Linked DNA regions of Siphonobacter curvatus. The protein of the gene in region 1 interacts with the protein of each later gene in a pairwise test. Links are inferred from orthologs where the notes say so. Each region holds a gene or a part of one and is shown in the gene's direction. Other genes may lie near its edges. The genes, in order: ligA and leuS.

Region 1 (16,252 bases):
TGAAATAGATGGTCTTCCCGTCCGCCGCCAGAAAGGGCGAGCCTTCTTCTTCGGCAGTATTGATGTCCGGACCCAGGTTGCGGGGTGGGGACCACTGCCCATTTTTTTGCAGGAACGAAATGTACAAATCCCGGCTGCCCCGCGAATCACTGCGGTGAATGGCCATGAGCATCGTCCGCTTGTCGGGCGAAAGCGAATATTCGGTGAAGTAGCCATTTTCATCCCGTACTAAATCCAGTTTTTCAATAATAACGGGTTTAGGAAACGACCAGCCCGCCTTGCCTTTGTAGGAAGAGGAAATACCGAACTGCATTTCGCCATTGGGCATATACTGGTTGAGCAGCAGGGCCGTACGGGAATCCGCGGAAATGGAGCAGATGGCGTTGTGATCTTTGTTATTGAGCGGAGCCCCGATGTTCTGAGCCGGTTGCCAGACGCCGTTCAGGTTCTGGGAAAACCAGATATCCTGCCGTTTCATCGCCGGTGCTCCCGGAAAATCAGACATAGGGTCGCCCATATTATCGGGGTGATTCCAACGGGTAAAAAAGAGCGTTTTACCGTCCGGAGCAATGATGGGATTCAGTTCTTTCGCCGCCGAGTTAATGGCTGGCCCCAGATTCTCCTTGACCAGTTTCTGCGGCGAACGGCTGGCGGCTAGTTTGATAACGGGTTGGTAGCTTTCCGCACCCAGCGAAATACCGATGGCATCAATCTGGTTCATGCCCGGTCGGCGGGCGGTGTTTAGTACCACGCGAATTGCGGAGACCCGGTAGGGGGTAAGAGCGGGAAGTTTAATCGACCATATCTTTCCTTCGGTCGCTGGTACGGCTTCCGTATTAGAAAAAATTAATTTTTCAGCCCCTTTTTCGTCGCTGGCCCAAACCTGATGTACGCAGCCCGCTCCGAAGTTTTCAACCACAATCACTTGCCGGATGCGAGTGAGCGTATCGAAAGCCACTTTTACAAACTCCTCGCCCGAATCGGGTTGGGCCGGTTGCCAGGCAGCCTTGCTAGAGCCTGCGTAAGGACCCGTATTGGGTTTGCCCAACACCTGTACCGCACGGTACGCCGGATCATTACTGGCTGTTTCAGAAGAAACCTGTATGACTTTCGAAGCCCAGTAGATACGTTGAGCCTGAAGGCTAAATCCCCAAAAAAATAAAACTACTACTAGCCCAATCGCTCGTTTCATGAATCAAAGACGGTGATAAAAGGAGTAACCCTTCTGCAGAAATTAGGTGGTGGTACGCAGAAAATGGGTTGCTCCGGTACTTCTTAACGCAAAAGCTCAGACCTCTTATCTCTGTTCTTTCGATTTTAGTCGAAAATTAGAAGAAAACCAAAGTGAACGCCCGTGTCAACATCTATTTTTGTCTGGAAGCGGGAAATAAACTTTGTTTTTTTTCGGTACAGCTCTGGCTGTTGCAGTGAAAAGATGGGCCGAATGCCCCCTTTCAAGTTTCAAATAAAATCAAATAACCCCTTATGAGAAAACGCTTCATCAGCACGCTTGGGCTTGGCCTGCTGCTGGGAGGCCGTTTGTGGGCCCAGTCTGGCTATACCGACCAGGCGGCTTTAACCAAACGCCTTCAGCAACTTAACGCCCAGTACAAGAACCTAACTTCCCTGCAATCCATCGGCAAAACATCTACTGGAAAAGACCTCTGGGTACTCAGCGTCGGTCAGGGCGATCGCGGCAAAAAACCGGCGGTCGTGATTGTCGCCAATCTGGAAGGCTGGCACCTGGCCGCTACAGAATTAACTCTGCAAACCGCAGAAAAATTATTGAGCGGAGCATCTTCCGACAGCGTAGCCCGATTGCTTACGAGCAAAACCTTCTACTTTCTCCCTAACCTAAACCCCGATGCGGCGGCTCAGTACTTCGCTAAACTGAAGTATGAGCGTTCGTCTACGGCCCGACCCGTGGACGAAGATCGGGACGGTCGTGTGGATGAAGACGGTCCGGAAGATTTGAACGGCGATGGGCTCATTACCCAAATCCGAATCGAAGATCCGACGGGAACTTACCGCGTAGCCAAAGGCGACCCTCGCGTATTGGTGAAAGCAGACGCTGCCAAGGGCGAACAGGGTCAGTACCTGGTGTATACCGAAGGCATCGATAATGACAAAGACGGGGCATTCAATGAGGACGGCCTGGGTGGGATTCACCTCAATAAAAACTTTACGTTCGAATACGAGCCTTTCAAACCCGGTTCGGGTGATTACCCCGTATCGGAATTGGAAAACCGGGCTTTGATCGACTGGTTGTACGAGAACAAAAACGTGTACGCCATTCTAACATTTGGTCCTGCCAACAATCTGACCGAAGCCTACAAGTTTGATCCGATGAAGGCCAATCAGCGGGTCGTAAAAGGCTGGCAGGCGAAAGATGTGGCCGTCAACGAATACGTGAGCAAGCTGTACACGGCGACTGGACTGAAAGACGCTCCGAGCTTACCGTCTACGAAAGGCGACTTCCCTTCCTGGGCGTATTATCATTTCGGGAAACTGAGTTTCTCAACGCCCGGCTGGTGGATGCCCAAGGATACTGCTCGGGCGGGCAGTCCTCGTCCGGCCGGAGCTACGCCAGTACCCGGTGGACGGCCCGGTATGGGAGCTGGTCGCGGAGCCGCTGCGAGTCCGGCCCTAGGTTCAGAAGAAGACGTAGAACTGCTGAAATGGGCGAAAGCTAATAATATCGAAGCGTTTGTGGAATGGAAGGAAATTAAACACCCTGATTTTCCTGGTAAGAAAGTGGAAGTCGGTGGATTGGTACCTTTCGTCAAATGGAACCCACCCGTAGCTATGCTGACGCCGGCGGCCGAAAAACACGCCAGTTTTCTCTTGAGCGTAGCCAAAGCCATGCCCGAAGTAGAGATCGTGAATGTACAAACGGAAACGCTGTCGCCAGGTCTGAACCGTATTACGGTGGATGTGCACAACAAGGGTTTACTGCCGACGCACTCCGAACTGGGTAACCGGGTGAAATACGAAGACCGTCTGAAAATTGTGGCGACACCCGCCAAAAATCAGAAGCTGGTGTCGGGTCGTACGCATCAGCTGGTCCGCACCGCGATTGCCGGTAACGGCGTCGAGCAACTGACCTGGCTGGTATCGGGTACGGGAACATTCACCATCGAAGCTTCATCGGCACCGGCAGGTTCATCCAAAGTTACTGTTAATCTGAAATAAGGAGGGGCGTTTGCGGCGGTTTGACTAGCGTTTGAGAAGGTTTAAGTTGGTTTCAGGTAGTTTGAAAAAGGGTTTGTTCATGTTTGAAAAGGTAGGATGAAGTAAAAGGAAGTGTGGTATGATCTACGCTTGAATAAGCCTTCAAACCGTATCAAACTAGAAACCCATTTAAACCAAAAACGTACGCAAACTAGAAACGCAGTCAAATCCAGACAAGCACTTCTCCATTCATACGCTATTTCCATGAAGAAAATTTTAACCCTTTCGCTGCTGCTGTCGGGCGTATCGGTGCTGGCTCAGCAGAAAGATCCCATCGGCATTCGGGCTATTGGTACGCCGCCCAATCCGAAAGTACAGGTTGCCTGGAACCGGTACTACGACTACAAAGGTCTCGTTGACATCATGCAACGCATGGTGAAAGCGTACCCGAATCTGGCGAAACTCGAAACCATCGGTAAATCGCAGCAGGGTCGCGACCTGTATGTATTGACGATAACGGACCTGAAGTCTGGCAAAAGCGATACGCAGAAGCCCGCTTTCTGGACGGATGCCAACATTCACTCCAATGAATTACAGGGCTCAGAAATGGCTCTGTACGCGGCTTGGTACCTGACCGAAAACCACGCCAACAATCAGTTTATCAAGGAATTGCTACGGGATAAAACCTTTTATTTCGCTCCGACGATTAACCCCGATGCCCGCGAGGATTTCATCTACAAGCCGAACACGGCCAACACACCCCGCTCGGGTATGACACCGATTGACGATGACGGCGATGGACTGGTCGACGAGGATAATTTCGATGATCTCGACGGCGATGGTGAGATTACGATGATGCGTCGGAAATCTCCCTATGGTCGTTTGAAAGTAAACCCCGAAGATCCCCGGATGCTGATTCCGGCAAAACCCGATGAAGCAGGTGAGTACGAAATGCTCGGGATCGAAGGCCTTGATAACGACGGTGATGGCCTCGTCAACGAAGACCGTCCCGGTAGCTACGATCCGAACCGCGACTGGGCCTGGAACTGGCAGCCCGATTACATTCAGGGTGGAGCTTATAAATATCCGTTTAGTTTGCCCGAGCCGCGAGTGATTATGGAATGGGTGATGAAGCACCCCAACATTGCCGGGGCTCAGAGTTACCACAACTATAGCGGGATGTTTTTACGCGGTCCCGGTGCGGCGGAAGACGACGTACATTACGATCCCGCTGACGTGCAGGTATACGATTACTTGGGCAAAACGGGCGAGAAAATGATCCCAACCTACCAGTACGGAGCCATTCACAAAATTCTGTATACGGTATACGGCGGAGAAATCGACTGGTTTGCTCTGGGTCGTGGAATTTTCATGTTCTCGAATGAATTGTGGACGTCCTATCTGTATTTCAACAAAAAAGGCGAAGCCAATGAACTACGGAACGCTCCCAATACGGAACCGTACGATTTTGACCGATTACTGCTACACGGTGATGCCTTTGTGGACTGGAAACCCTTCAAACACCCGCAGTACGGCGACATTGAAATCGGTGGATTCAAGAAAAATTACATTCGGAACCACCCCGGCTTTATCCTCGAAACGGATGGCCACCGTAATGCGGCTTTCACGATTTTCCACGCCAACCAGATGCCTAAAATCGAGGTGAAGGAAGTCGCGAAGAAAGAGCTGGGCAATGGTCTGACGGAAATTACAGCCACGATTACCAATAGCCGGATTATTCCTACACACTCGTCGTTTGATGTGAAAAACAAAATCAACCTGCCTGATTACATCACTCTCAAAGAGGCTCAGGTGGTCAGTGGTCTGCAAATGACGAATCCCGATGGAAGTGGTTACGGATACGGTTCTAACCCGGCTTTTGAAAGCTACAAAGAGCAGAAACTCAACCCACAAACGCTGGAGGTCGCCAACATTCCGGGAATGGGTTACGTTCGCCTTCGCTGGATTGTGAAAGGAAACCCGGCGAACTGGAATATCGAAGTCAACAGCCAGAAAGGTGGCCTGACGACGGCTTCGGGCAGTTTTACGAAGAAGTAGTAGGGATGGTTTGAGGGAAGTTTCAGGTTTGAGTAGTTTGAAAGGGTTTGAGGTTTAAATTCCCGATTCATGGAGTGTGAACCTTCCCCGACTCAAACTTTAAACGAATCAAACCTTTCTCAAACCTGATACTTTACAAAAGACGCTGTTCCTTCGGGAATAGCGTCTTTTTTTACGCCAGTTTCTTTGGTATGTGGTTTGACGTATGATCGGGTTTGATTAGTCTAAAGTTGGCAGGTTCCTGTCGATGCATGTTCCCCGCATTGCATACGGGGCTAATGGTATTGAACCCATGGAACGCTTTTCAAACTTCAAACCTAATCAAACCTCAAGCCCAACTCCCGAAACAATTTCCTTCCCACACCTCTTTATATGAGGGAATTGAACTACCCCTTTCCCATGGATACACTGACCCATATTACCATCGGAGCTTGTGTGGGCGAAGCGATTTTAACCAAAAAAATAGGTAAGAAGGCTCTACTCTGGGGAGCAATTGCTCAAAACCTGCCCGATATCGATTCGGTAACGAGTCTCTGGTTATCACCCGCTGAAAACCTGCTGGTACACCGGGGAATCACCCACTCGCTGGTTGTTGCGTTTCTGTTACCGGCTTTGCTGGCGGGGCTGATTCGAAGGTTTTATCCGCAAGTCTCTTTCCTTCGCCTGTACGGATTTGGGGTACTTCAACTACTGCTGCATGATCTGCTGGATTTGTGCAATTCCTACGGAACGGGTATTCTCGAACCCTTTAGTTCGCAACGATTGACATTCAATCTTTTATACGTAATTGATCCCCTGTTTACGCTTTCACTGGTAGTGGCGAGTATAGCCCTCTGGCAATTACGGCCGGAAGCCGCCAGTCGTCGGGTATGGTTGCTGGCAGGACTGATTCCCTGCGGTTTGTACACGCTGTGGACGATTGAGCACAAGCGACGCATCAACGAAGAAATCGAAGCCTCTCTGACAGCTCAGCATTTGCCGTACAGCGATTATTTCACCACGCCTACGCCTTTCAATGGCTTACTCTGGTACGCCGTGGCAAAAAGTGGTGCGGACTATCAACTGGGATATCGTTCCGTATGGGATCGGGGGCAAACGGCTTTTCATTACGTACCGAAAGGAGAAGAATTACTGACCCATGAAAATGCACAAGTCCAGAATTTGAAATATTTTTCACGGGGGTTTTATACCGTGAGCCGTAAGGAATCGGTCCTGCAATTCAACGTTCTGCGGTTTGGACAGATTCGGGGCTGGGAAAATCCAGACGCCGAATTCGCCTTTCATTTTTACCTGACACCCGGTTACGACAATCGGCTGGTCATGCAGCGGGGCCGCTTTACGGGCTGGACCTGGAAGAGCGTTCAGCAAATGTTCCGCCGGATCAAGGGCGAAACGGGTAACCTTGAGAAGTATTAAGTATGACCTTACTGGAAGAAATTGACTGGCTGCTCATTGGCGAATTAATCTACGGTTTGATCGTAGCTGCCACTTGTGTACGCATCATTTATGACACCCGGACCAGTACGAAAACGCTGGCGTATCTGCTCTTAACGGTTTTTCTGCCCGTTGTCGGCATGATTCTATACTTCTCGGTAGGACTGAACTATCGGACCCGTAGTCTGTACAGTAAGAAACTTTTCGACGATGATCAACTCCTCAAGAAGCTCTACGCTCAGATAACCCGGGTTACCCGTAATAACCTCGAAACGGACCATGAGGCCGTGCAGCAGTACCGCGAACTGGCGTATTTACTTCTCAACGATAACATCAGTCCGTTAACGGCTAACAATGACATCAAAGTCCTTCGCAACGGTGAAGAAACATTTCCTGAAATTCTGAAAGCCTTGCGGGCAGCCAGGCATCACATTCACATCGAGTACTACATTTTTGAGGATGATACCATTGGAAATGCGATCAAGGACGTGCTGATCGAAAAAGCCCGACAGGGTGTACAGGTTCGATTTATTTATGATGATTTTGGTAGCCGCTCCATTCGCCGCACATTGGTACCGGAACTGCGGGCGGCGGGCGTGGAGGCGTATCCCTTTTACCGTATTATATTCATCGCTCTAGCCAACCGACTGAATTACCGCAATCACCGGAAAATTATTGTGATTGACGGGAGTACGGCTTTTACCGGGGGAATTAATATCTCGGATCGGTATCAAAACCCCAATTCAAATAAGCTGTACTGGCGAGATACGCATCTGCGAATCGACGGACCGGGGACGTACTATTTACAGTATATTTTTCTCTGCGACTGGAATTTTTGTGCCGGACAATCGCTCATGCCCGAACCCGAGTTTTTCTGTGAACCCGAAGCGTCACAGACGAACGCTCTGGTACAGATTGCTTCCAGCGGTCCCGATTCCGTTCAGCCCAGTATTCTCTTTTCGCTGTTACAGGCGATTAATCTGGCCCGAAACGAAATCCTGATTACGACGCCTTATTTCATACCGGGAGACAGTCTGCTGGATGCCCTGATTGTGGCGGCTTTGAGTGGTGTAAAAATCAAATTACTCGTACCGGGCATTTCGGATTCCTGGCTGGTCAATACGGCCGCTCAGTCGTATTACGAGGATTTGCTGCGGGTAGGCGTGGAAATTTACCGGTACCAGAAGGGCTTCGTTCACGCCAAGACCCTCGTGGCCGATGGCTTACTGTCTTCGATCGGAACGGCCAATATGGATTTTCGAAGTTTCGAACTCAATTTCGAAGTGAACGCCTTTCTCTACGACGCTCAGGTGTCCGAATACCTGCGTAATATCTTTTACGAAGACATACAGGACGCTGAACGGCTCGATCCTAGTCAGTGGCTACAGCGACCAGTCTGGAAGAAAATGCTGGAAAAAGTAGCCCGCATGATTTCACCTTTACTGTAGGATAAGGGCTAAGTGTGGAGTGATCCATACTGATTTAGAAAGCTTAAGGATTCACTGACAGTTGCTCATTATTTTGCGGCAGTTTGGCTTTATACCGGGGCAACTTGGTAGCGATAAAAATACCGAGAGCCACCAGCGACCCTGAAATCATGAATACATACTGAATGGAGTAGTGTTCAGATAGCATTTCCGACGTATTCCGGCTGATGTAATACTGGTAGATAAATTGCTGAATCATCCCGCTAAAAGCGATGCCGATAGAGCCACTGAGTTGCTGAATGAGCGTATACACCGAAGAGGCGGGCGTCACCTGATTGGGGAGTACAGCATTCATGGCGGTAGCGGTCAGCGGCGTAATCAAGAGACCCAGTCCAATTCCCCGAATCATCATGGAGAGAAGTACATACCACACCATGGGCTCATTGATTTGCGAGAACAGGAACATGGAAAGAGCCACCAGTCCCAGCCCCGCCATGACAAAACGTTTGGGGCCGTACTTATCCGAGAGATTCCCCGCGAGTGGCGTAAAAATCGCCATCATGATGGAGTTGGGCAGAATCATCAGTCCGGATTCCAGTTCAGAAAATTTCAGATAACCCTGGAGTAAGAACGGTAACAGAAATAAGCCACCGAACAGAGCGATAGAGCGAAGTACCGTAATCAGCACGCAGTACACGTACGTCGGTCGCTCAAAAATGCTAAGATCAAATAAGGCTCCGGGCCGATGATAGCTGCGTTTGATAAATACGCCCAGGGCTACTAAGGAAAGCACTAGAGGCAACCATACCTGCAAAGACCCGAATCCTTGGCTGGAAAACTGGGCAATGGCAAACTGAAACAGCAGAATAAATAGCGTAAACAGAGCAAAACCACTCAGATCGAAATGAATGCTGGTATCCCGACTACGGTCTAGAAACTTCAGTGACCGCATAGCCAGTGCAATAGCCAGGATGCCAATGGGCAGGTTAATGTAGAAGATGGAAGTCCAGCCGAAATATTCCGTCAGCAAACCACCCAGCGTAGGCCCGATCGCCGGACCCGTAATGCCTCCCAGCGACCACCATCCCATGACTTTACCGCGTTCGTTAGCTGGAAACACGGTTGTCAAAATTGCCATGGCTGTGGGAGAGAGCGACCCCCCGCCGAAGGCCTGAAAGGCTCGGGCCGTAATGAGTTCGGGCAGGGTAGTGGAAAGGGCACAGCCCAGCGAACCTAAGATAAACAGCAGTAAGCTTCCCAGATAGAGTTTATAAAAACCAATCCGCAATCGCAGCCAGTTTGTCAGGGGCATGAAAATACAAAAGCCCAGCATGTAAATGGTAATGACCCATTCAATCTCATCGACGTTTACCCCAAACTCCCGACTCATGGTGGGTAAGGAGACATTCACAATACTGCTGTCAATGCCTGCCATCAGTGTTCCCAGCATTAAAGGGATAATCAGGGAAATAGTATTCTTCATAAATCGCTATACATTCATCCGGTAGTCGAAGCTAAATCCGAAAAAATCCTTCCACAGTCAACTATTAAGCCTCAACTACAAACCAAATATGAAAAGCTTTTCTATTTTTGTAACACATCGTCCCTGATTTGAAACCTTCCCTGTGAACGTAACTACGCAATCTTCCTGGCGAAGCCTGTACCGGCTGACGGTCGCGAGATTTTTTCTCGGCCTGTTTACGGTAATGCTCGTCAATGGCGTAGTGTTCCGGCACGGGCACCGACTGGCCGATGGACGGATTATTTCTCACGCTCACCCCTTCCGATCGAAGACGAAAGGGCCCATTCAGCCCAACTCCCACACGTCACTGGAGTTGCTGTTACTGGATGCGGTGTCCAATCCCGTACTGGATCTGCCGAGTGTTGAATCGATTGATTTTCAGACTTGGGAAATTGAATTAAGTCCGGTTTTTACGCTTTTCTACCAAGGAATTACGCCGATTGGTGAATTCCTCTATTACTCCCTCCGAGGTCCACCCGCGGCCTAGTGTAACTCATTTTCGAAATGGTTGGCTATTCAGGCCTAACGTAGAGGTGTACCGGCTCCGCAGGAGATCGTATGTCTTTGCACGTCAGTTTAGTCCAAGATTTCTCCTTTCTTTCTTTTTGTATCCTAGCAGGTAGCATCGCGTGCAGTTCCCATGCCTTGGGGTGTGCGTAGGCCTGTATGGTCCATTTTTCCCGCAAAAACACTCGATGAAAAATATTTTCTTCTTCTTCTGCTTTCTGCTTTCAGGAAGCCTGTTTGCTCAGAATACCCTTTCCGGTAAAGTGATTCACCGGGAAGATAACGAAACCGTCGTGGGTGCGACGGTATACATTCCGGAATTACGCGTGGGAGCCACTTCCGACGTAAACGGTGCCTACAAAATCTCTAATCTGCCCAAGGGCACGTTTACGGTGCAGGTTAGCTACGTATCCCACCGGACGGTGATTGAAAAAGTGACCGTGGATGGTGCAACGACTAAGGATTTTGTGATGGAAAACGCCGCTCAGTCGCTCGAAGAAGTGATTGTTTCGGGATCATCCACGAAAACAGTAATCAAGGAAAGCCCCATTCCGATTGCAGCCATTACGCAGTTGCGGTTATTACAGCAGTCTTCGACCAACCTGATCGATGCCGTGGCTAAACTACCCGGCATGTCGCAGGTATCGACTGGAGCGGGGCTGAGTAAGCCCATCATTCGGGGGTTGGGCTTCAACCGGGTAATTACCATGCACGACGGCGTACGGCAGGAGGATAACCAGTGGGGTGAAGAGCACAGCATCCAGATTGATGAGTATTCGATTGATCGTTACGAAATCATCCGAGGAGCCGGTTCACTAATGTACGGTTCCGATGGGTTAGGAGGCGTAATGTCCGTATTGTCGCCGCGTCCGATCGAGGAAGGCAAAATGGTGGGTCGAATCCTGAGTAACTATCAGACGAATAATAATCTCTACGGAATCTCGGCTCAGATCGCGGGCAACAAAAACGGATTTGTCTGGCTGGCTCAGGCTTCAACAAAGTCCACCAAGAATTACCGCAATGCGTACGACGATCGCGTGTTCGCCTCCAATTTTACCGAGCCAATCAATTTCAACGGCTATTTTGGTTTAAATAAAAAGTGGGGTTATTCCCGCATTCACTTCCTGCGGACGTTCCAGAAATACAACATCATCAATGGTACCCGCGATGCGTCGGGGCGCTTTACAACGGCGAGCGTTAATGGGATCGGCGAAGTAGTAGACCGACCGGTTACGAATGACGAACTCAACAGTCGCAATTTCATTCCGTACAACTCGCAAAAGCTCATTAACGAAAAACTTTCCTGGAATAACCTGGTCAATTTCGCCAATGGCTCATCAGCTACGGCGGTCGTGAGTATGGCCCGAAACCGCCGTAGCGAGTACGGAGATGTGACCCGTCCTTGGGAGTCGCAACTGGACTTGTACCTGTACACCAATTACTACGATGTGCGGTACAACTTCGCGGCCAAGAATAACTGGGAGGTGAACGTCGGTACCAACGGGATGTTCCAGCGATTGGACAATCAGGGTTTTCAGGTACTGTATCCGAACTACAACCTCTTCGACAACGGTGTATTCCTGTTCGCCAAGAAGAGCTACGATCGGCTGAAGCTTTCCGGCGGGGTGCGGTATGACATTCGCTTACTCGACATTGGCAAACTATACATTGATCCGGACGGTAATTTCCAGGTAACGCCGCAGGGTGCGGGCAGTGAGCGTTTTGCGGGCTTTGATAAAAACTACCAGAACGTATCGGCCAGTCTAGGTGGCGTGTATAACCTGACCGAAAAATTAGCCGTACGGGTGAATGGTTCGCGGGGTTTTCGGGCACCTACTGTACCCGAGCTTTCGTCAAACGGCATTCACGCCGGGACCTTCCGCTATGAAATCGGTAAGCTCGACGCCGTGCCGGAAGTGGCCTATCAGGGCGATTTAGGATTGACGTACGAAGACAAAAACTGGTACGTGGATCTGAGCGTCTTCCAGAACTCGATTCAAAACTACACGTACTCCGAACGGGTACAGAAACCCAACGGTCAAGATACGCTGTACAATGGCAACGTTCCCATTTACCGCTACGCTCAGGGCAATGCCCGGCTTCGGGGTATGGAAGGTACGGTAACGTTCAATCCGCAGGCGGCTCGCTGGTTTAGTATTACGCAGAGTTACTCAGCGGTATTCGGGGACAATCTCTCGGCCCGCGAAGAGGAAGCTAAATATTTGCCGTTCATGCCCGCTCCCCGCTGGATTTCGCAGGTAAAACTGACGAAAGATCGGTACCGGGATTTTCTACGGAATCTGTACCTGACCGTGGATCTGGAAGTAACGCAGAAACAGAATCGCTTTCTGGCTGCTTACGGTACGGAAACCGCGACACCGGGGTACCAACTCGTGAATATCGGATTGGGTACGGACATCGTAACGAAAAACAAACGAACGCTGGCATCCTTCTACTTCTCGGCTAATAACGTTTTTGATGTAGCGTATCAGTCACACCAAAGTCGTTTGAAATACCTGGAAGTCAATCCACGAACGGGTCGAGCTGGGGTATTCAATATGGGCCGGAATTTGAGCTTTAAGTTGATTATTCCGTTTGAAGTGAAGATTTAGAAGGAATATTAAGCACAAAGAAGGACGGGCATTCGCTCGTCCTTCTTTGCGTTTGAGGGGGTTGGGCTAAAACCTAACCATTAGAGAATGGGTCGAACCTACGGTTCTTCGGCATTCGCTGTAGTTGCGAGGAAGAGCCGTAGTGTCAGTTTGTTTCGTTCAACCCTTTTGATTGAAGCCGTTTTCTTTTGAATTAATTACAACGCCGCGTCCTTCTTCAAATCAGCAATCACTACTTCCGGGCTTTCCGCGGAAAAAACAAAGTTTCCGGCGACGAGTACATCTGCCCCGTGTTCTACCAGCTTTCGGGCATTCCCCGCATTCACCCCGCCGTCTACTTCAATGAGTAACTGCGGGTTAAGCGTATAGCGTAATTCCGACAGACGGTTGATTTTCTCGTACGTCCGTTGGATAAATTTCTGTCCACCAAAACCCGGATTCACGGACATAATCAGTACTAGGTCCAGCTCTTCCAGAATATCCTCCAGCAGGAAAACGGGCGTATGCGGATTAAGAGCCACGCCCGCCTGACAACCCGCATCTTTAATCTGCTGAATGGTACGGTGCAGGTGCGTACAGGCTTCATAATGAACCGTAATGCGATCGGCTCCGGCTTTTTGAAAGGTCTCGATGTATCGTTCGGGCTGCGTAATCATCAGATGCACGTCGAGGGGTTTCTGGGCGTAGCGTTTGACGGCTTCGACCACTGGAAAACCAAAAGAAATATTGGGGACAAAGACCCCATCCATGACGTCCACGTGAATCCAGTCGGCTTCGGAGCGGTTGAGCATTTCGATTTCACGTTGCAGGTTCGCAAAATCAGAGGCAAGTATCGAAGGAGCGATTAAAGGCGTTTTCATGGAGCAAAGGTAAATTTTTCTGTATGCGAAAGTTTTAGACCTTTGTATAAAATCAGTTTCCAGTGGGCAAAGACTGCGTTTAGGGTAGATAAAACCGTCACGCGTCGCACTGAAAACGGTCCCTTAGTAACCGTACGCATGACTCCTCAGCAACGAATTGACGAACTAACCGAACGTCTTCAGTATTTAAATAACCGATATTATCAGGACGCCGTTTCTGAAGTATCTGATTTTGAGTTCGACGCCCTTTTGCGGGAGTTGACGCAGCTCGAATTAGAGTACCCGCAATTCAAGCACAAAGGCTCGCCCACGCAGAACGTCGGGGGTACCGTTTCCAAAGAATTTGCAACCGTATTCCATCGGTATCCGATGCTGTCGTTGTCGAATACGTACAACGAACAGGAAATTCTGGACTGGGAGGAACGCATTCGTAAAATCATTCCTGAGGAAGACGTTGAATTCATTTGCGAACAGAAATTCGATGGTATTTCCCTGTCCATCCGCTACGAAAACGGGCTGCTGACCACGGGTGTCACCCGGGGGGACGGAACGCGGGGGGATGACATTACCAATAACGTGCGAACCCTGCGAACTCTGCCGCACCACATCGAAGCCGAAGATTTGCCGCCAATTTTTGAAGTACGTGGCGAAGGCTTCATGCCGTTGCTTTCGTTCAATAAGCTCAATCAGGAACGTGTGGACATTGGCGAAGAACCGCTGATGAATCCCCGTAATGCCGCTGCTGGAACGTTCAAATTACAGGATTCCGCGGAAGTGGCCCGTCGCCGACTGGATTGTTACCTGTATACGTTCCTGGCCGATACAGAAATTTTCAGCACGCACGAAGAGAGCTTACTGGCCCTGCAACGCTGGGGATTTAACGTGTCGCAAACCTGGCGAAAATGCTCCTCGATTCAGGAAGTACTGGCTTACATCAACGAATGGGAAACCAAGCGTTTCGATCTGCCTTTAAATACCGATGGGATTGTCATTAAAGTCAATTCCTTCGCTCAGCAACGGGAATTGGGGTATACGTCCAAGTCGCCGCGTTGGGCCATTGCTTATAAGTTCAAAGCTCAGTCGGTAGAAACGACCCTACGATCCATCAGCTATCAGGTGGGACGCACGGGGGCCGTTACGCCCGTGGCTAATCTCTCGCCCGTGCTGCTGGCCGGTACCATCGTAAAGCGGGCCAGTCTGCATAATGCCAATGAAATCGAACGGTTGGGGCTGCGTTTAGGCGATCACGTATACGTGGAAAAGGGAGGCGAAATCATTCCCAAAATTACGGGGGTCAACTTGGAGAAACGGCCCCTGATTTCGGAGGTTATTCACTACCCGACCACCTGTCCGGCCTGTGGCTCGACCCTGATTCAGCGGGAGGGCGAAGTAGCCCGTTTGTGCCCGAATGAAAAAGGCTGCCCACCGCAAATTCGGGCTCGTCTGGAGCATTTTATCCAACGAAAAGCCATGAATATGGATAGTCTGGGCGAAGGGAAAATAGAATTATTATACGAAAAAGGACTGGTACGAACCGCCGCCGATTTTTATGCGTTGACGTACGAGCAACTCTTCGGGCTGGAAAAAACGATCACCGATCCTGATACGGGCAAAAGCAAGAAAATTGGTTTCCGGGAAAAAACGACGCAGGCTATTCTGAAAGCTATCGACGATTCTAAAACCGTGCCTTTCGAACGCGTATTGTTTGCCCTGGGCATCCGCTATGTGGGCGAAACGGTGGCTCAAAAGCTGGCCCGGTATTTCAAAACCATCGAGGCCCTTGAGAAAGCCAGTGCCGAAGAATTGGTAAACGTCCCCGAAATTGGCGGACGTATCGCTCAAAGTGTCGTAGAATTTTTCCAGGAAGAAGATAACCGTATTTTTGTAGAACGGCTGAAAGCGGCGGGTTTACAGATGAGCGTAGGTCAGGAAGCGATTGTCGAACAATTGAGCGATAAACTGGCCGGAAAGACGTTTCTGTACACCGGAACGTTCGAGAATTTCGAGCGGGAAGCCCTCGAACACCTCATTGAAGCCCACAGCGGTAAATTGCTCAGTGGCGTATCGGGTAAATTAAATTACCTCATCGTGGGGGAAAAACCCGGAGCTTCCAAGGTCGAAAAAGCCAAGAAGCTCAACGTAACGATGATTAGCGAAGAAGAATTTTTGAAATTAATAGTTTAGTTGATCGGGGACGGATACATAGGCAGACCTGACCCCATTACCATCCAGTATGAAAAAATTTCACGGCGTTGGAGTCGCCCTAGTTACTCCCTTTCACGAAGACGGCTCCATCGACTGGACGGGTCTGGAACGTATGCTGCAACACGTCACCGACGGGGGCGTTGATTACCTGGTGATCCAGGGAACTACCGGCGAGTCAGCCACGATGACCCAAGCCGAAAAAGTGGAGGTACTTCAGTTTGTCAAGGAAAAAAATGCGGGCAAACTTCCCATCGTCTACGGAATCGGGGGTAACGTCACTTCCAAGGTTGTTGAAGAAATTGCTAAAACGGATCTGACGGGCGTTGATGCCATTCTGTCGGTTTGTCCGTACTACAATAAGCCCGGTAAACGGGGCGTCATTGCTCACTACACGGCGGTGGCCGATGCTTCTCCCGTTCCCGTAATCATGTACAACATCCCCGGTCGTACGGGCAT
Region 2 (16,619 bases), 890 kb from region 1 along the record:
CGGAGCTTTCAGGTATGCCGCCGAAAGGTCATCCAGCGACTGGTTAAGGCTCTTACCGTCGACTTTCTTTTCCAGTTGAATGCCTTTTTTCTGGGCAATCAGGTCCCCCCAGACATTCCGAACATCCACCCAGAACGTCCGGTGTTTCGTCCACCAGTCTTTCGCTGAGTTACAAGCCGCTTCTTTGACGCGGTGGTAATCATTAATGCCTTTTTCGTAGGCAATGATTTTCTCGCCGTCGGGGGTACGTAGGACTTTGGCATTGTCCTGATCGTGCAGGTAACCGTAGTCAGTGATAACGATGCGATTGCCGCGACGCATCACGTTGTAATCGTTGCGAGTGGTGTACTCGCGGCGGGGCAGGGGAGCGTCGGTGGTATTGTCCCAGACATGGCGGCCATCGGCGTGAAACCAGGTGGCGGAGCCTTCGTAGCGGGGACTATCGTCTACTTCAAAAACCTGTTGCGTCCACTGGCCCTTGGCCTGAGGGGCGGTTAGAGCTTTGTATTTCCACTCCGCGTCCTGTTCGTACGCCAACAGATCAGTATTCTGGAATTTCCAGTCTTCCCGCCAGTGTTTAATGATGGTGCTATCGTTGATAACCAGCAGATGCATCAGTACTAATTTATTGGGCGTTTCTTCATCCACGAACACGTATTCCAACGCACCCATTTCTTTTCGGTCCTTGAATTTGTATTCGCGGTTGGGAGAGAACGTTTCAGCGTATTTAAAAGTGATGGCGTGACAGCCGCACTGACCTTTGATCGCCTGAATGTCAGCTGATTTTTGAGCAAAGGCAGTACTAAGCAGGCTGCCCAAGGTTAGGGTAAAGATAAAGCGTTTCATTCGAATACAGGTTTCGATTTTTGCTGGTTCGTAAATTGGTAATCAGGGGTTTTAAGCCACTTCCAAGATTCAATCGTCAGCAGGATACTCATCAGCAGGACGAAGGTTAACAATAAGAGTTGCGAAGGGTCTCCTTCCTTCAGTTCACCGATGACGTGGCTCAGATGAGCCAGCGTAAAGAGAATGCTAAGGAAGAAGTTTACCCTCCGCCACTCGATAGATTGAAGATAGAGCAGAGCAACCGCCCAGATGAGCGGAAATAATTCAAAGATGAATCGGATGATAACCAATGACGTGGGTTTTTGTCCATTGGCCCCTTCGCGAACGATGTTGATGCCGTAGAATAAATCGCCTACGTGAAAATTGAAGTGCAGGATCATGCACACGGTGGTTAACACCCAGAAGAGCAGAATACGGAAGCGGGAAATACTCATGGGAATCAGTTAGTCAAGTGAACTGGTATACAGAATTTTATGAGCTTCCACAATCAGATTCACTTCCTGCATCATATTAATTAGTTCTTCCAGCTCCGATTCAGCGAGCAGAATATTCAGATTCAATACCGGCGACCGCATGATAATTTCTTTGCCGTGCGAGGTGGAAAAGTAGCTCATGTTGCACCGCTCCTGGAGCATTTCCAGAAAATACTGGAAATCTTCGGCGTTGAAAATCAGTAAGATATTATTGAAAGCCAAGTTGTACGTCTGACAACCTTCGCAGTAGCCGATGTAGCCATTTTCCTGTTGCGTGAGGGTACGGAAACAATGAGATTGGTGCATGAGTACCGGAGTTAAATCGGAGTAAAAAATAAAACTTAATCGGCCAGGAAAGGCGTTTTGATGTCCCGAAGTTTACAGTTCACGCCGGTACGCTTCAAAGCTTCTATAATCCGCTCGGGAGCAATCCATTCACTAAATACCTCCAGCGACTGCGTCAGAAAGTCAATGCTAAATCGGGTGATACCCAGTTGACCCAGACTTTCTTTCACCGCTTGAATTCCCAAGGGAGAATTCAAATTCGTTTGAAAACAGATTCTTTTCATAAGCTGAATCAATGAAATGATTAATGAGGTAGTTGAGTTAATATTTATTTAGACTAATTATAATTAATGCAAAGGTGCATGATGAAATCATGCCATACAAGTGATCAGGAAAAATTGTTGAAAAGTTTTCAAATTGGGCTTGCTCCGATGTAAAATCGTCAGGGAATGATCGGGGCGGAGATGGTTTCGCGTTAGTGACGCGAGATTAAACGAAGGGCCTTCACTTATGAACAACATTCGCCCCGATCTGACCACAAGGGTTACAAATCGGGGCGAAGCTAAAAATCAAAAATGTAAAGAAAGTTTGCTGTATCCTAGGAAAGCGATGACAAGGCAATGAACAGATCTACTTTGCCAAAACGCTCAATGGCTTGTTGAGCATACGCTGAGGGACCTGATTCACTGGAACCTATGGTATAACCCAGATCATCCCCACTGCCAACGCCCAGTCGATGCATGGCTTCTTGCAAAGCTTCTTTGTCTTCGTCTACCAATAATACTTTGGCTCCTTCATTGCGGAGAATTTCGGCCAGCGTAGTGGCTGCACTTTGAGTGCCATTCGTAATGACGGCTACCTGATTTTCTAAACGTTTCATGCGGATATGGATTGGTTGTTGGTCTATTAAGAAAGCGGAATATGACGAACAGTAATCTAGTTGGACTTATCAATTTCAGTCTTAATCACCTTTTTCATTTCCCGTAAACCTACTTCAGGAACAGCCAGCCATTTCAAACTGGCTACCATTCCTTCAATGTTGGTATGATTGGTATGACGAGCCTTCCAGGCCTTCCAGGTTTTTATAAACTCGACATCACCCTCTTCAAAGTGCCCCCGTTGAACGATTTTTTTTAGTGTATTATAGCTGTCATTACCCTGGATATTACCGCCTTTTTTCCAGACGTCCGGGTGATGCTGGCGGATGTCCTCCGCGTAGTCTAACAGTTTTTTTAGTGACTCCGTCACTTTGGGCAAGGGTGTAGCCATATTCAGTAGGGTTGGTTACGGAATCCCTTAAAAAAGCTGTACCTCGTGAATTAACTCTTTTTAACACCTGAATACAAGACTGTTTTAAACGTAGCTTACGTAATTAGATCAGAGAAGAAACGCCAGAAGCCATGAAAAAACTATTGATTATAACGTTAGTCGCCCTGGGCAGTATATTGACTGGGTGTTCCTCACGCGTTTACTCCGATGGGTACGGAGGTTACGGACCTAGTTACGGCGGGTACTACGGACCCGCTTATGGCTACCGTCCCTATTATGCTCGGCCCCGGGTTTACGTAACACCTCCGCCGCGGGTATACCGCCAGCGGCATTATAACAATCGGAGAAACGATATCTATCGCCGGAATAATTCGTATCGAAGAAATGATTCATTCCGAAACCATAATTCATTCCGGGCAAAGCCTAATCCTGGAAACCGGGGTGGTGGACCCCGTTCCAGAGGACCGAGGTAATCAAAAAAGCGGCAGAGAAAACTCTCTGCCGCTTTTTGCATAAACCCAATCAAACTTTTAATTCGCTCTTAAACTGTAGCAGCTTCCTGCGAAGCCGCTACTTTGGCTAAAGCCTGCTGAAAATCTTCAATCAGATCGTCAATATTTTCCAGACCTACCGCAACCCGTACGAGACCATCGGTAATGCCTACTTCGGCCCGTTCTTCTTTACTTAATTTGGAATGCGTTGTACTCGCGGGGTGGGTCAGAATAGTACGTGTATCACCTAAGTTCGGAGAGATCGAAGCAATTTCGAGGTGCTGCGTCAACGCATTAACCGCCTTAAACCCGCCTTTTACTTCCAGTGTCAGGATCGCCCCGCCGTATTTCATCTGCTGTTTCGCCAGTTCGTACTGCGGATGACTTTCCAGGAAGGGATAATGCACCGCTTGTAAAGCCGCATTGCCTTCCAGGGTTCGAGCGAGCGTAAGAGCGTTTTCACTATGAGCCCGCATGCGGACAAACAGCGTTTCCAGACTCTTCGACAGTACCCAGGCATTGAACGGCGATAAAGCCGGACCCGTATGACGGGCGAAGAAACGAATAGGCTCGATCAGGTCTTTCCGGCCGACCAGAATACCCCCCAGCACGCGACCCTGGCCATCCATATATTTCGTAGCCGAGTGCATCACCAGATCGGCCCCGAGTTCAATCGGATTCTGAATAACGGGCGTGGCGAAACAGTTGTCAACGGCCAGTACGACCTGATGACGTTTCGCAATGGCTGATAAGGCCCGTAAATCGGTCAGCTCTAAACCAGGATTTGATGGACTTTCACAGAAATAAAATTTCGTATTTTCCTGCGTAGCCGCTTCCCATTGCGAGAGGTCGTGGCCCTCAACAAACGTAGTCGTTACGCCCCATTTCGGCATAATCTTGTTTAGAATCTGAATGGCGGAACCAAATAAAGCTTTCGAAGCAACTACGTGATCACCCGCCTGAAGGCTTCCAGCAAACGTGGCGAAAATGGCCGCCATACCGGAAGCAAAAGCGATCCCTTCTTCGCCGCCTTCCAGTAAACAAACCTTACGGATAAACTCGTCCACGTTGGGGTTGGAGTACCGGGAATACACGTTGCCCGCAATCTCATCGGCAAACATGGCCCGACCCATTTCGGCGTCGTCGAAGGTAAAACTGGACGTTAAGTATAAGGGAACCGAGTGCTCGCGGTTGTGTGAACGTTCCGCCTGAGCCCGGATTGCTAGTGTTTCTTTCGATGCCATAATCAATCAGTGCTATTAAATTTCTGTCTGCAAAGTTCGGTAATTAGTAAATATGTTATGATTTTAGGCTTATAATTAGAAAACAAATCTAGTAAATGCTGCTTTGGTAAAAGAAAGACTCTATTTATGGATGATTTTTGCCTTCTAACTAGAAAAATAATCTATGGATCAACTCGACCCCATTGACCGACGGATTCTGTCGCTCTTACAAACCAATGCCTTCATTTCCAATAAAGAGCTGGCTCAGGAAGTAGGGCTTTCGCTGACGCCCGTGCACGAACGGGTCAAACGCCTGGAACGTGAAGGCTACTTAAAAGGATATGTCGCTTTGGTTGATCGTCGCAAAATAGGACGCAGCCTGATTGCCTTCTGCCAGGTCTCATTGAAGGAACATACCCAGGCCTTTATTCAGGAATTTGAGGCAAAAATTGGTAGTCTGCCAGAAGTGATGGAGTGTTACAACATCGCCGGGCCATATGACTATTTATTGAAAGTGATCGTGAAAGATATGGACGATTACCGCCGCTTCGTAGTCGAACAACTCGCGGCCCTGGCCCACATTGGCGGTCCGCAAAGCGTATTCGTAATGGCTGAAATCAAGGTTACTACGGCCTTACCCGTTGACTAGCTATATTATGGAATTGTTAAGAATGTAATCCGCAAAATCACGATTTGATCACATCATGTACTTTTGCGGGATTTTAATTCTTTTCCGTGACTAAGCTACGCGTATCTTTCAAGTTTTGGGCCTGTCTGTTGCTGGGCACCACGGCCTATGCCCAAACCTCTTTAACGCCCGCCGCTCCTTGGGGAAGCTGGTTTATTGGTACCCTTATACTACCCGGTGGAGATAAAAAATGGGGCGGTTTTGCCGAAGTACAGGCTCGTAGTAATGGTGTCTTCCGTCAGTTTTTTTACAATGAAATGAAGGGTGGGGTTACCTACGACATCAATAAAAATTTTACGGTAGGAATGGCCGGTGGAAGGTACGCTACCTACGATTTTCAGGATCTGTCGGCGGGTCCGTTGAATACGGAAGGTCGGATGTGGGAACAGCTGATTATCAATCAGTACCTAGATCGCTTGCGTTTTGAGCACCGTTACCGCGTGGAACAACGCTGGTTTACGTTTCGGGATGGTACGCATCCGTATCGCAATCGAATTCGCTATCGATTGAACATGTTCATTCCGCTCAACAACAAGAGTATAAAGGATAAGACCTACTTCATTTCCATATTTGATGAGATTTTCCTAAACCCCAAAGGCCCTACGTTTGAGCGGAATCGTCTTTTTGCGGGAATTGGTTACCAGTTCAATAAACACTGGACTGCCCAGATCGGCTGGGTGAATCAGACCAATTATAGTCCGGCGAGTTTCGACAAGGGGATCTTTACGCCCATTGCCCATTCCGGAAAAAACAACATATTCATTTCTTGGACGTACCGTCTGAATAGTCTGGGGTCCGCCGAAAAGTTACCCTCTTCGGTCGATTAATCCATGGGCATTATACATCAAAAGCCTGATCACACGATCAGGCTTTTGATGTATATAAAGTTTTGGTTAAGCAAGAAAGACGTTTAATGATCGCCAAATCGCTTTTCCCCCGCCGGAATCCGTACGGCCAGTTTGTTTTGCTTGGGCGGCAGCGGGCAGGTGGCGTAAGGCGTAAAAGCACAGGGTGGGTTGATAGCCTGATTGAAATCCAGCACCGTCGTACCATCGGCACTCGGCTGGTCGGCGTATAAGAAGCGGCCTGCTCCGTAGGTGTCCTTTTTGTTTGTTTCGTCTCCAAATACAACAAAAAGTTTCTCTTCACCCGTAGCGTCGAGCCGGTAGGTTTTTCCTTCGAGTTCGAAAACTAGTGTACCCGCCAGCGGCTGATCGGAAGTTTGCCCCAGAATATTGGTAATGGCTACGGTTTTGGGCGTACTGGGTTTTTCCAGACGAGCCGTAACCCGGTACTTTTCGTTGACGGCGAAGCGTTCGATGCCATGGAAGTTTTTCAACTGTTCGCTTTCCAAGTCACGCAAACGAATGCCGTATTGGTCGCCGCGTTTGATCACCACCCATTTTAGCGACTCATGCTGTACGGTATTAGGCTTGGTATCAGCAGTAAAAATGATCTGCGTACCCGTAGCCTTTTGTCCATCTATTGTCACCACGGCATCGGAGGTTGGCGTAAACTGTACGACTCCGTTCTTCAGTTGAAACGTACCTAGATGGGCAGTTCCTCCGGGAAAAACCACTTTGTTGTCAGCAGCACTGCCTACCGTATTTTCTCCTTCTTTGAGCCAGAATAAACCCGCTAGATTAAGCCAGCCATCTTCGCGTTTCAACGAAGCGACGCGTTTTTGATGCCATTCTTCTAATCGGGTCTTATAAGCCGGATCGTCGGAAATCGGGCGGAATGAAGCCAGTAACAGACTCGAAGCCGCAAAAAGAATAGAACGATAAGTCATGATTATAGAACCATTGTAGTACGAAAGAACATGGCAAATATATAAATATTAATTTAATCTATATATTAAGTAGAGTAAAAATATTATTTTAATTGAAATGCACACTGAAGGTGCTTGAGATAAAAAGATTGGACTGCAGTTAATGTATCTAATGAAATGGGTCATTAGATACATTAAGGATTTGGCCATTTATAGGTATTTGCCAGGCCTAGAGCACGGAGTACCTTTGGTTAATTCAAAGCCAAAACCAATCTTCGTGATGAGAAAAAATCTACTAATCCTAGGACTTATACTTTTTAGGTTCGTATCAGCCTACGCACAAGACCCTTTTATTTTACTACGCAGTACTAATAAAGAAAACGAGGCCAATCAGAAAGCTATCAAATTGCCAGCTGATACGGTAAAAAATATAAAGCCGTATGACTCATATCAAAAAAAACAGGAACCTGTTTTTGTATTCAATCTAATAAGTCGTGATTCTTTATTGAAGCGTCTAGATGCACTTAATTCGCAGAAGCCAATAAATATTCCAGTAAAAAGTACTAATAAAGAAATTATTTTATTGGATTCGCTTAAGAAAAGAGAAAGGGAAATAGAAATTTTAGAAGGTAAATTACAAATTGAAAAAAGTTTACAAAAAATAAAATCGGATTTATATAGAGATTTGACAATTAGTTACCCAAAAGTGATAAAATTTAAGAATACATTGATTGTGTTGCCTGATAGAATAGAATTAGTAAACGCTAAGATTGAAAATGCTACAGTAGCTGTAGATACATGGTTAGCTAAATTAGACAGAGTGACTAGTTTATTTGATACTACTTATACAGTGGATATGAAGAAGATAGTCATCGAATCAGTCGCTGATAATTATGCTAAACTTCAAGCAATTAATAGAGGATTTGAAGCCCTTAAAAAGGGCCTGGACAATGTAGAAAGCTTTACTGCCAGTACGGAGTATATAGAGGCTGTAATCCTAGATTCCACAAAGTACTCTCCCCAAATAGTAGAGTTAATAGAAAAAATTGATACAAAAGATACAATGCTCAGGAACCGGCTTGCTGCTTATAACAAAACCTATGCGGAGGCTGAGAAAAAGTATATTGTTTATGACAAAAAATTAAATGATATAGTTATCAGATTCAATAAATTAAACCTGTTCAAAGATAGTCTTCAGAGGAAGGTTGATACGTTACTATATACAATGTACAATAAGAAAAAGATTATCGATGAAGAAACTCAGGTTGGTGCATTGCCTTCTTTAATTTCTCCCCTTGGAGATATGAGACAGCTTAATTTAAACATGAATTTACTTGCTTCATTTTCTAAAAGAGTAAGTACTTCGAATTATGTAGCCGTTGAAGGTAGGCTTTTTACTACGAACATTACTTCACTAGGTCAGGACAATCTGAAAAACTTTTTCTTGCCTGAAGTTAGTCCTTTTGGATTTCAGTTGAAAGGTACTTATGGAAGCCAGTATCAGTACAATCATAAATTAAGACCTACTGAAAAAAAGCATTTGAATTACGGCATCACGGGTCAGCTTAATTTTCTAACTAAGAAATTCGCATTGGCAGACACAACCAATGGGTTAAGTAATAACTTCACTAATTTCTTTATTCACGCAAAGGGTGGAGCCGAAGTAGTAATTGTTGACAGGACTTTAGGAATATACGCTAATACAAACTGGATTACTGCTATAGATAACATATCAGCGTTCGAGGCAAACTTTGTAGGAAAAGAAAAAAGCTATTGGTTCTGGGAAGTAGGGTTAAGAGGTTTGTTTGGTTCAAAGCAGGTAAGAAACGGGCTAAGCTTATCTATTGATCTTTCCTTTATTATTCCTCAACAAAAAGGTAGAGAGTTTATTAACACGGTTGATAATATTTATCCTGTATTCAGATTTGGTGTCTTAAAAAGTTTAGGATCGATTTATGAACAATAAAAAGCAGAAAGAGGATGGGACATCCCATCGTCTTTCTGCTTTTTAGGTCTTCCGTTTCTTTTTCCGAGCCGAAGGAAAGAGTACGTTATTCAAAATCAGCCGATAACCCGGTGAGTTGGGGTGTAAGTTCAAATCGGTAGGAGTCCGATGAAAACCGCGTTGACCTTCCGGGTCGTGACCGCTATAAAAGGTAAACTGACCCCGGCCTAGCTCGCCGTATAGGTAGCGGTACGTAGATTTGCTTTGACCTAAGACGAGTACGCTGGGTTTGACCGTAGCTTTATTGAACGCACTCGTCTGTCCGAAAAATTCACGGATGGTAGTTTCGTGATTCTGAACGAGCATGGCTGGGATCACGTCCCACTTAGCCGAAAAATCGAACAGGGAAAAATACGTATCATCCCCCCAGCCGTACCCCGAAGAAGCGTTGATATTGGAAAAGGACATGCCCGGGTAATCTTCGTCGGAAAGCTCCAGTTCGAAATTATCGAAGGCAATGGTCTTACTGAAATCCAGTTTTCCTTGAGCCTGCGGGTCTACGCCGTCACCGTCGAATACGGAGGGGACAATGTCGAGTCCTTCGGCGGCCAGAGCCACGTCCAGTGATTCGGTACCCGAGCACATGGCAAAGAGATAACCCCCACCGGCACAAAATTCCTTGATGTTTCGGGCAACTTCCAGCTTCAGTTGCGAGACTTTCGCAAAGTGGTACTTCTCCGCAATTTTCTTCTGAGCCAGCATATCGTCTGCACTCATACGGCGGCGATTCCGACCAAACTGGCCCGTAAAATCTTCGTGGTGGAGGTGTAGCCAGTCGTAGAGGTGTAGGTCACCCCGCAGGATTTCCTCGTCATACACGACTTCGTAGGGAATCTCGGCGTAGTTAAGCACCAGCAATACGGCATCGGTATCCTCGAAGGTCGCTTTACTTACTTTGATGGGGCTATACACGACAATACGGGCGGCTTTGTATAGCTTCACCACGTCCATATTCGCGTTCGGATTCGTAATTGACTGGAGTAGGGTAGTCACCGCCGCGTCGGAAATGACTTCGTACGAAACGCCGCGAAGTTTACATTCTAGATCCAGTTCCTTCGAATATTGCATCAGAAAACTACCACCCCGATAATTGAGCAGCCAGTCTATCTCCCGATCGGCTTTTAACTCGCGGTACGCCAGCCCGTACGCTTTGAGATGATTGGTCTGCTGGGCATCCATGGGAATCAGCAGCGAGTTGGCCCAGCTAGTGGTACATGCCAGTAGCCCTAAAAAACAGATAATCCCGAATGTCCTCATGTTCGTAGTGATTTACCATACCGAAAGCAAAGAGTAACTGGAAGAGTATCTGTAAGTTATAGAATCCTTTTAGTCTTTCCTATGCATTCGCGACGCAGGCCCGGAAAATCACGATGGCCCATATATACAGGAAGAACTTACAGAGGTTAGGTAGGGTTAGAGAAAGGAGTTGCTGAGTGAATGAATGGAGGTCGGAGTATCGCTTGCTAATGTTAAGTTGATGGTTGTTAGGAGGTCATAATTTTCTTTCTGGACAATAGACACTTGAATCCCGCCTGGCTGCGGAACGAAACGTGAAGTCTAAAGGGATGGCGGATCTGCCATTGCCTATGAACGCTTAAAAAAGCGACAAGGACCTTTACCATTCCCTCATTACTTTTGGTCTTTGAAAAGACTGAAGTTGTTTTTTATTCAGTTTTGCCGAGCTTCTTACACTGCATTATGGAATCCAATACGCCTTTACAACTGGCAGCCGAGTTCATCCATTTTACCAATAAAAACATCTTTCTGACCGGAAAAGCCGGTACCGGAAAGACTACCTTTTTACACGGATTAAAGAAAACCCTGCAAAAGCGAATGGCCATTGTCGCTCCTACGGGAGTAGCGGCCATCAATGCCGGGGGCGTTACGATTCACTCGTTTTTTCAGCTACCCTTTGGTCCGTACGTGCCCGACGGCTCCACGCAGCGGCAGTTTCGTTTCGGCAAGGAAAAAATCAACCTTATCAAAAGTCTGGATTTGCTGGTTATTGATGAAATCAGTATGGTGCGGGCCGATACGCTCGACGGGATCGATGATGTCCTGCGGCGGTATAAGAATCGGGACTTACCCTTCGGCGGCGTACAGTTGTTAATGATTGGCGATTTGCACCAGCTTTCACCGGTGATTAAAGACGAAGAATGGGCCTTACTGAAACCCTATTATAACTCGGTTTATTTTTTCAGTAGCCGGGCTTTGCAGGAAAGTAATCCCGTCCGGATTGAACTAACGCACATTTACCGGCAGTCGGATACCTTTTTCATCGATTTACTGAATCAGATTCGGGAAAATCAGTTGAGTACGGAAACCTTGCAGGCCCTCAATCAGCGGCATATTCCGGATTTTAAACCGAAGGAAGACGAAGGATATATTACGCTGACTACGCATAACGATACAGCTCTGAAGATCAATAAAGTAAAGCTAGATGAGCTAAAGGGCAAGAGCTATACGTTTGAAGCCACGATCAAGGATGAATTCCCGACGTATGCCTATCCCACCGAACCAGAACTGACGCTGAAAATCAATGCCCAGGTAATGTTCGTTAAAAACGATGCTTCACGGGACAAGCTGTTTTATAACGGGAAAATCGGTCGAATTACCCGCATCGAAGACGAAACCATTTACGTCAAGTGCAAGGAAGATTACGCCGAAATTCCGGTACAGCCCGTAGAATGGCAAAACGTGAAATACGTTCTGAATGCGGAAACGAAAGAAATTGAAGAGCAGGTAATTGGGAGTTTCACCCAGATGCCGCTAAAACTAGCCTGGGCCATTACGATTCACAAAAGTCAGGGCCTGACCTTCGAGAAAGCCATTATCGACGCCAATCTTTCCTTCGCCCACGGACAGGTGTACGTAGCCTTGAGTCGCTGTAAAAGTTTTGAAGGCATGGTGCTGCGAAACCCACTTTCCCTAAACAGCGTCAAAACGGACGGACTCGTATCAGCCTATAATCGAGCCGCCAGCCAGCAGATTCCCGACGAGAAACAATTGAGGGAAGCCAAAATTGCCTTTCAGCAAACGATTTTAGTGGAATTGTTCGACTTCTCGGAAATTCGCTCGACCCGTCAGTACCTGAGTCGATTGCTGGATACGCATCAAACGGTAATCAATCCCGCCATTCGTCAGGCCCTGCAACGGATCCGAACCGCTTCCGAAGAGGCGATTGATAGTGTTTCCGGAAAATTTCAGCAGCAATTGTCGCAGTATTTTCAGCAGGAGGGTTTGCCGGAAGAACAGGAGGCTTTGATGAGTCGCGTACAAAAAGGCTGTCAGTACTTTCTGGAGAAATTTGAGAACATTTTTGACGCCGAGACGCTGGACGTGGAAACGGACAACCAGCTGGTGAAAAAGTCAGTAGGGCAGGCTCTGGAAAACTACCAGCGACTCGTGACTATCAAGCGGGCAACGTTACAGGCTGGCATGAAAGGCTTTACAACCAGCGACTACCTGCGAGCGAAAGCCAATGCGGACATTGACTTCAAGGTGCGAACCAAAGCGGCCGCGGCCAGTAGTAAATCGAGCCCTAGAGCGAGTAAAGACATGGCTCACCCCGAGTTATACTATGCTTTGAAAACCTGGCGGGATAGTCAGGCCACGGAACGCGACGTGCCGGTATACATCATTTTGCCCCAAAAATCACTCGTTGAATTAGTGGAGGTGCTGCCTACTACGCTGGCCGAACTAGAAACGGTGAAAGGGATTGGTAAGGCAAAAGTCAAAGAATTTGGGTCGGAAATCATTGAGATCATTCAAGAGTACTGCGAAGAAAATCAGCTAGAAAAAGAAGTCATTGAGATTCCGCTGAAGAAAGAAAAGGTAGACACCAAACGCGTCAGCTTCGAGCTGTTTCAGGACGGGAAAACACTGGAAGAAATTGCCGAGGAACGTGGTCTAAATGTCGGCACTATTGAAGGACACCTGCTGCATTACGTGGGTGGGGGCGAGCTGGATGTATACGATCTCTATCCGAAAGTTCAGTTGATGCCGATTATTGAGTACTTACGGGAACATCCCCAGCAGTCGTTAGGTGAAGCAAAACTGACCTTGGGCGAAGCCGTCTCGTACAGCGAAATCAAGGCCGCTTTAAAGTACTTGGAATCACTTAATAGTTGAGTTTCGTTAGTTTGGAAGCGGAAGGTGTGAAGTCTTCCTTACCTTCTGCTCAAATTTCCGTACTTTTGCGGCTTGAAACCGGTTTCAGCCTATCAATCTGAAAACCGTAAACTGAACACTGAACCAATGGAGTACGCTTTTCGCGATATTGAGAAGAAATGGCAGGAATTTTGGGAAACAAACCAGACCTACCGCGTCGAAAACCAGTCTGAATTACCCAAGTACTATGTGCTGGATATGTTTCCGTACCCCTCCGGAGCGGGTCTGCACGTAGGACACCCGCTGGGCTACATCGCCAGCGATATTTTCAGTCGGTACAAACGTATGAAGGGATTCAACGTTTTGCACCCGATGGGTTTCGACAGTTTTGGTCTGCCTGCCGAACAGTACGCCATTCAGACGGGACAACACCCGGCCATTACGACCGAACAAAACATTACCCGATATATTGAACAATTGAAGAACATCGGTTTCAGCTTCGACTGGAGCCGGGAAATTCGCACGTCCAATGCCGATTACTACAAGTGGACGCAGTGGATTTTTATGCAATTGTTCAACCACTATTACGACAAAGACGCTGACAAAGCTCTGCCCGTTACGACGCTTACGGAAACCTTCGCCCAAAAGGGGTCGAAAGGCGTAAATGCCGTTTGCGACGAAGACGCACCCGTATTTACAGCAGAAGAATGGCAGGCGAAAAGCGAACAGGAGCAGTACGAAATTACGCTGAAGTATCGTCTGACGTATCTGGCCGATGCGGTGGTAAACTGGTGCCCGGGTTTGGGTACCGTTCTGGCCAACGATGAGGTGAAGGACGGCGTATCCGAACGTGGCGGTTTTCCGGTTGAAAAGAAACTGATGCGTCAGTGGATGATGCGGATTACGGCCTACGCCGACCGTTTACTGAATGGTCTGGATACGATCGACTGGTCGGAATCCATCAAGGAACAGCAACGCAACTGGATTGGCCGTTCGCAGGGTGCCAGCGTGAAGTTTCAGGTGGAGGGTCAGGAACAGACAATTGAAGTGTTTACGACGCGGGTGGATACCATCTATGGCGTGAGCTTCATGGTAATCGCTCCCGAACACGAACTGGTGCCTTCGCTGACGACGCCCGAGCAGAAAGAAGCCGTGGATGCGTACGTAGATGCGACCAAACGCCGCTCGGAGCTGGATCGGATGATGGAAGTGAAGAAAGTATCCGGCGTCTTTACGGGTAGCTACGTCATCAATCCATTCAACGAAGCGAAAGTCCCTATCTATCTGGCTGATTATGTACTGGCCGGTTACGGAACGGGTGCTGTCATGGGCGTACCTTCCGGCGATCAGCGGGACTGGAACTTTGCTACGCACTTCGGTTTGCCCATCGTACCGATTCTGGATGCTCAGAAAGACATCGATCAGCAGGCGGATGCCACCAAAGAAGGTCAGTACATCAATTCCGGCATCATCAACGGAATGACGTATAAGGAAGCGACTCAAACGCTGACCAACTGGCTGGAAGAACGTGGTTTGGGCAAAGGAAAAGTCAACTATCGGATGCGGGATGCCGTGTTTAGTCGCCAGCGGTACTGGGGCGAACCCGTACCGGTGTACTTCAAAAATGGCTTACCCTATCTGATCGACGAAAGCGATCTGCCGCTGGAATTACCCGCCGTTGACAAATACCTGCCGACCGAAACGGGCGAACCTCCGTTGGGTCGGGCTACCGACTGGAAGTACAAAGGCGAGTATGAGTACGAGCTGAGTACGATGCCGGGTTGGGCGGGTTCGTCGTGGTATTGGTTCCGATACATGGATCCAAAAAACGAGAACGAACTGGCCTCGAAAGAAGCCATTGACTACTGGCAGAACATTGATCTGTACGTAGGAGGATCGGAACACGCGACGGGTCACCTGCTATACTCACGTTTCTGGAATAAATTCCTGAAAGACATCGGCATTGCTCCCGAAGAAGAGTTTGCCAAAAAACTGGTCAACCAGGGGATGATTCAGGGGCGTTCGAACTTTATATACCGGGTGAAAGAATCACAGCCAGTAACGTTCGTGAGCTTTGAATTGAAAGACAAATACGACGTCACCCCGCTACACGTGGACGTGAACATCGTAGAACAGGACGTACTGGACGTAGAAAAATTCAGGGCTTCGCGTACGGACGTTCCCGAAGATGCCCTGTTTATCATGGACGGCGATAAGTTTGTTTGCGGCTGGGAAGTGGAGAAAATGTCCAAGTCCAAATTCAACGTCGTGAACCCTGATGATGTGGTAGAAAGATACGGAGCCGATACCTTACGCTTGTACGAAATGTTCCTTGGGCCACTGACGGATTCAAAACCCTGGAATACTAATGGAATCAGCGGAACGTTCAACTTCCTGCGGAAACTCTGGCGGTTGTTCTATGAAGATCAGACGGGTAAATACCTGGTCACGGATCAGCAACCCACGCCCGAAGAACTGAAAGCTCTGCATAAGGCAATCAAGAAAGTAGGGGAGGACATTGAAGTACTGTCCTTCAACACGTCCGTACCGGCGTTTATGGTACTGGCTAACGAGTTGACTACGCTGAAATGTAATAAGAAGACCATTCTGAGTGATTTTGTTCGGATTCTGGCTCCCTTTGCTCCGCACATTTGCGAAGAATTATGGGTAGCCTTAGGGAACGAACCCGGCACCGTAACGAAGCAGCCATTCCCCGTATTCAACCCGGCGTATCTGGTCGAAAACTCCTTCGATTATCCGATCCAGATCAACGGAAAAGTACGGGCCACGCTAACCTTTGCCGCTGACGCTCAGCCGAAAGACATTGAAGCAGAAGTACTAGCCAATGAAACAGTATTGAAGTGGCTGGAAGGCAAAACCCCTAAGAAAGTGGTGGTGGTACCGAAGCGGATTGTCAACGTGGTAATTTAGTACGGTATCCTGTACCGTCCTGAAATCCGGGAAATTTTAGTTTAGCATATAAGAGTAAGTGTAAAGCCGGGTCGTCTCTTTACTAGCAAGAGGCCGACCCGGCTTTAGTGTTTAGTTGAAATGTTTAATGGTTAGGCAGAAAGGCCCCGGTGTTACCGGGGTTTTTTGTTGGGGGAGTTTAGGGTTTCGAGCGGTGGCCGCTGGGGTTTTCCATTTTCTGTTTTCCGTTTTCCGTTTTCCGTTTTCCGTTTTCCGTTTTCCGTTTTCCGTTTTCCGTTTTCCGTTTTCCGTTTTCCGTTTTCCGTTTTGATAGGATAAAACCCGGTAAAGGTAGCGGGACGCGTTGTCCGTAGTATTTACTACGGACTTTTAAGTTGGTAGGCTGTGCCTACCAGGTTGGCCGATTCCCCGCATTTCATACGGGGCTAATGACATTGAACTCCTTCGGGGTTGGAGGAGTGAATAAGTTACTCCGTTGCCCTGATTTGTAAGCGATATGGAATTGATTAGGGCATCAATGGGTTCGC

What was found.
Region 2: the proteins of ligA (region 1) and leuS interact in binary tests that used the Escherichia coli proteins (3 or more experiments, as listed by UniProt). The link is inferred for Siphonobacter curvatus from one-to-one orthologs.

The regions. Positions count from the first base shown.
Region 1 is NZ_PTRA01000001.1:2,449,005-2,465,256, reverse strand. What follows is about bases 13,256-16,252. They hold ligA (NAD-dependent DNA ligase LigA), read left to right. Parts: upstream 13,256-13,729; coding sequence 13,730-15,775; downstream 15,776-16,252. Other genes in these bases: dapA (4-hydroxy-tetrahydrodipicolinate synthase), read left to right, coding at 15,825-16,252; rpe (ribulose-phosphate 3-epimerase), read right to left, coding at 13,256-13,591. In the rest of the region: C5O19_RS10260 (OmpA family protein), read right to left, coding at 1-1,192; C5O19_RS10255 (M14 family metallopeptidase), read left to right, coding at 1,486-3,192; C5O19_RS10250 (M14 family metallopeptidase), read left to right, coding at 3,436-5,229; C5O19_RS10245 (metal-dependent hydrolase), read left to right, coding at 5,629-6,645; cls (cardiolipin synthase), read left to right, coding at 6,648-8,111; C5O19_RS10235 (MDR family MFS transporter), read right to left, coding at 8,155-9,573; C5O19_RS10230 (hypothetical protein), read left to right, coding at 9,716-10,099; C5O19_RS10225 (TonB-dependent receptor), read left to right, coding at 10,308-12,731; more of rpe, read right to left, coding at 12,929-13,255. UniProt on the Escherichia coli protein: DNA ligase that catalyzes the formation of phosphodiester linkages between 5'-phosphoryl and 3'-hydroxyl groups in double-stranded DNA using NAD as a coenzyme and as the energy source for the reaction.
Region 2 is NZ_PTRA01000001.1:1,544,987-1,561,605, forward strand. The notes cover bases 12,929-16,292. They hold leuS (leucine--tRNA ligase), read left to right. Parts: upstream 12,929-13,308; coding sequence 13,309-16,092; downstream 16,093-16,292. Other genes in these bases: C5O19_RS06300 (helix-turn-helix domain-containing protein), read left to right, coding at 12,929-13,182. In the rest of the region: C5O19_RS06235 (DUF6607 family protein), read right to left, coding at 1-846; C5O19_RS06240 (hypothetical protein), read right to left, coding at 843-1,280; C5O19_RS06245 (DUF6686 family protein), read right to left, coding at 1,290-1,625; C5O19_RS06250 (heavy-metal-associated domain-containing protein), read right to left, coding at 1,661-1,888; C5O19_RS06255 (SDR family oxidoreductase), read right to left, coding at 2,203-2,484; C5O19_RS06260 (hypothetical protein), read right to left, coding at 2,541-2,873; C5O19_RS06265 (hypothetical protein), read left to right, coding at 3,005-3,346; C5O19_RS06270 (O-succinylhomoserine sulfhydrylase), read right to left, coding at 3,415-4,608; C5O19_RS06275 (Lrp/AsnC family transcriptional regulator), read left to right, coding at 4,772-5,236; C5O19_RS06280 (DUF2490 domain-containing protein), read left to right, coding at 5,323-6,102; C5O19_RS06285 (DUF1684 domain-containing protein), read right to left, coding at 6,186-7,067; C5O19_RS06290 (hypothetical protein), read left to right, coding at 7,327-9,012; C5O19_RS06295 (asparagine synthetase B), read right to left, coding at 9,055-10,308; more of C5O19_RS06300, read left to right, coding at 10,750-12,928.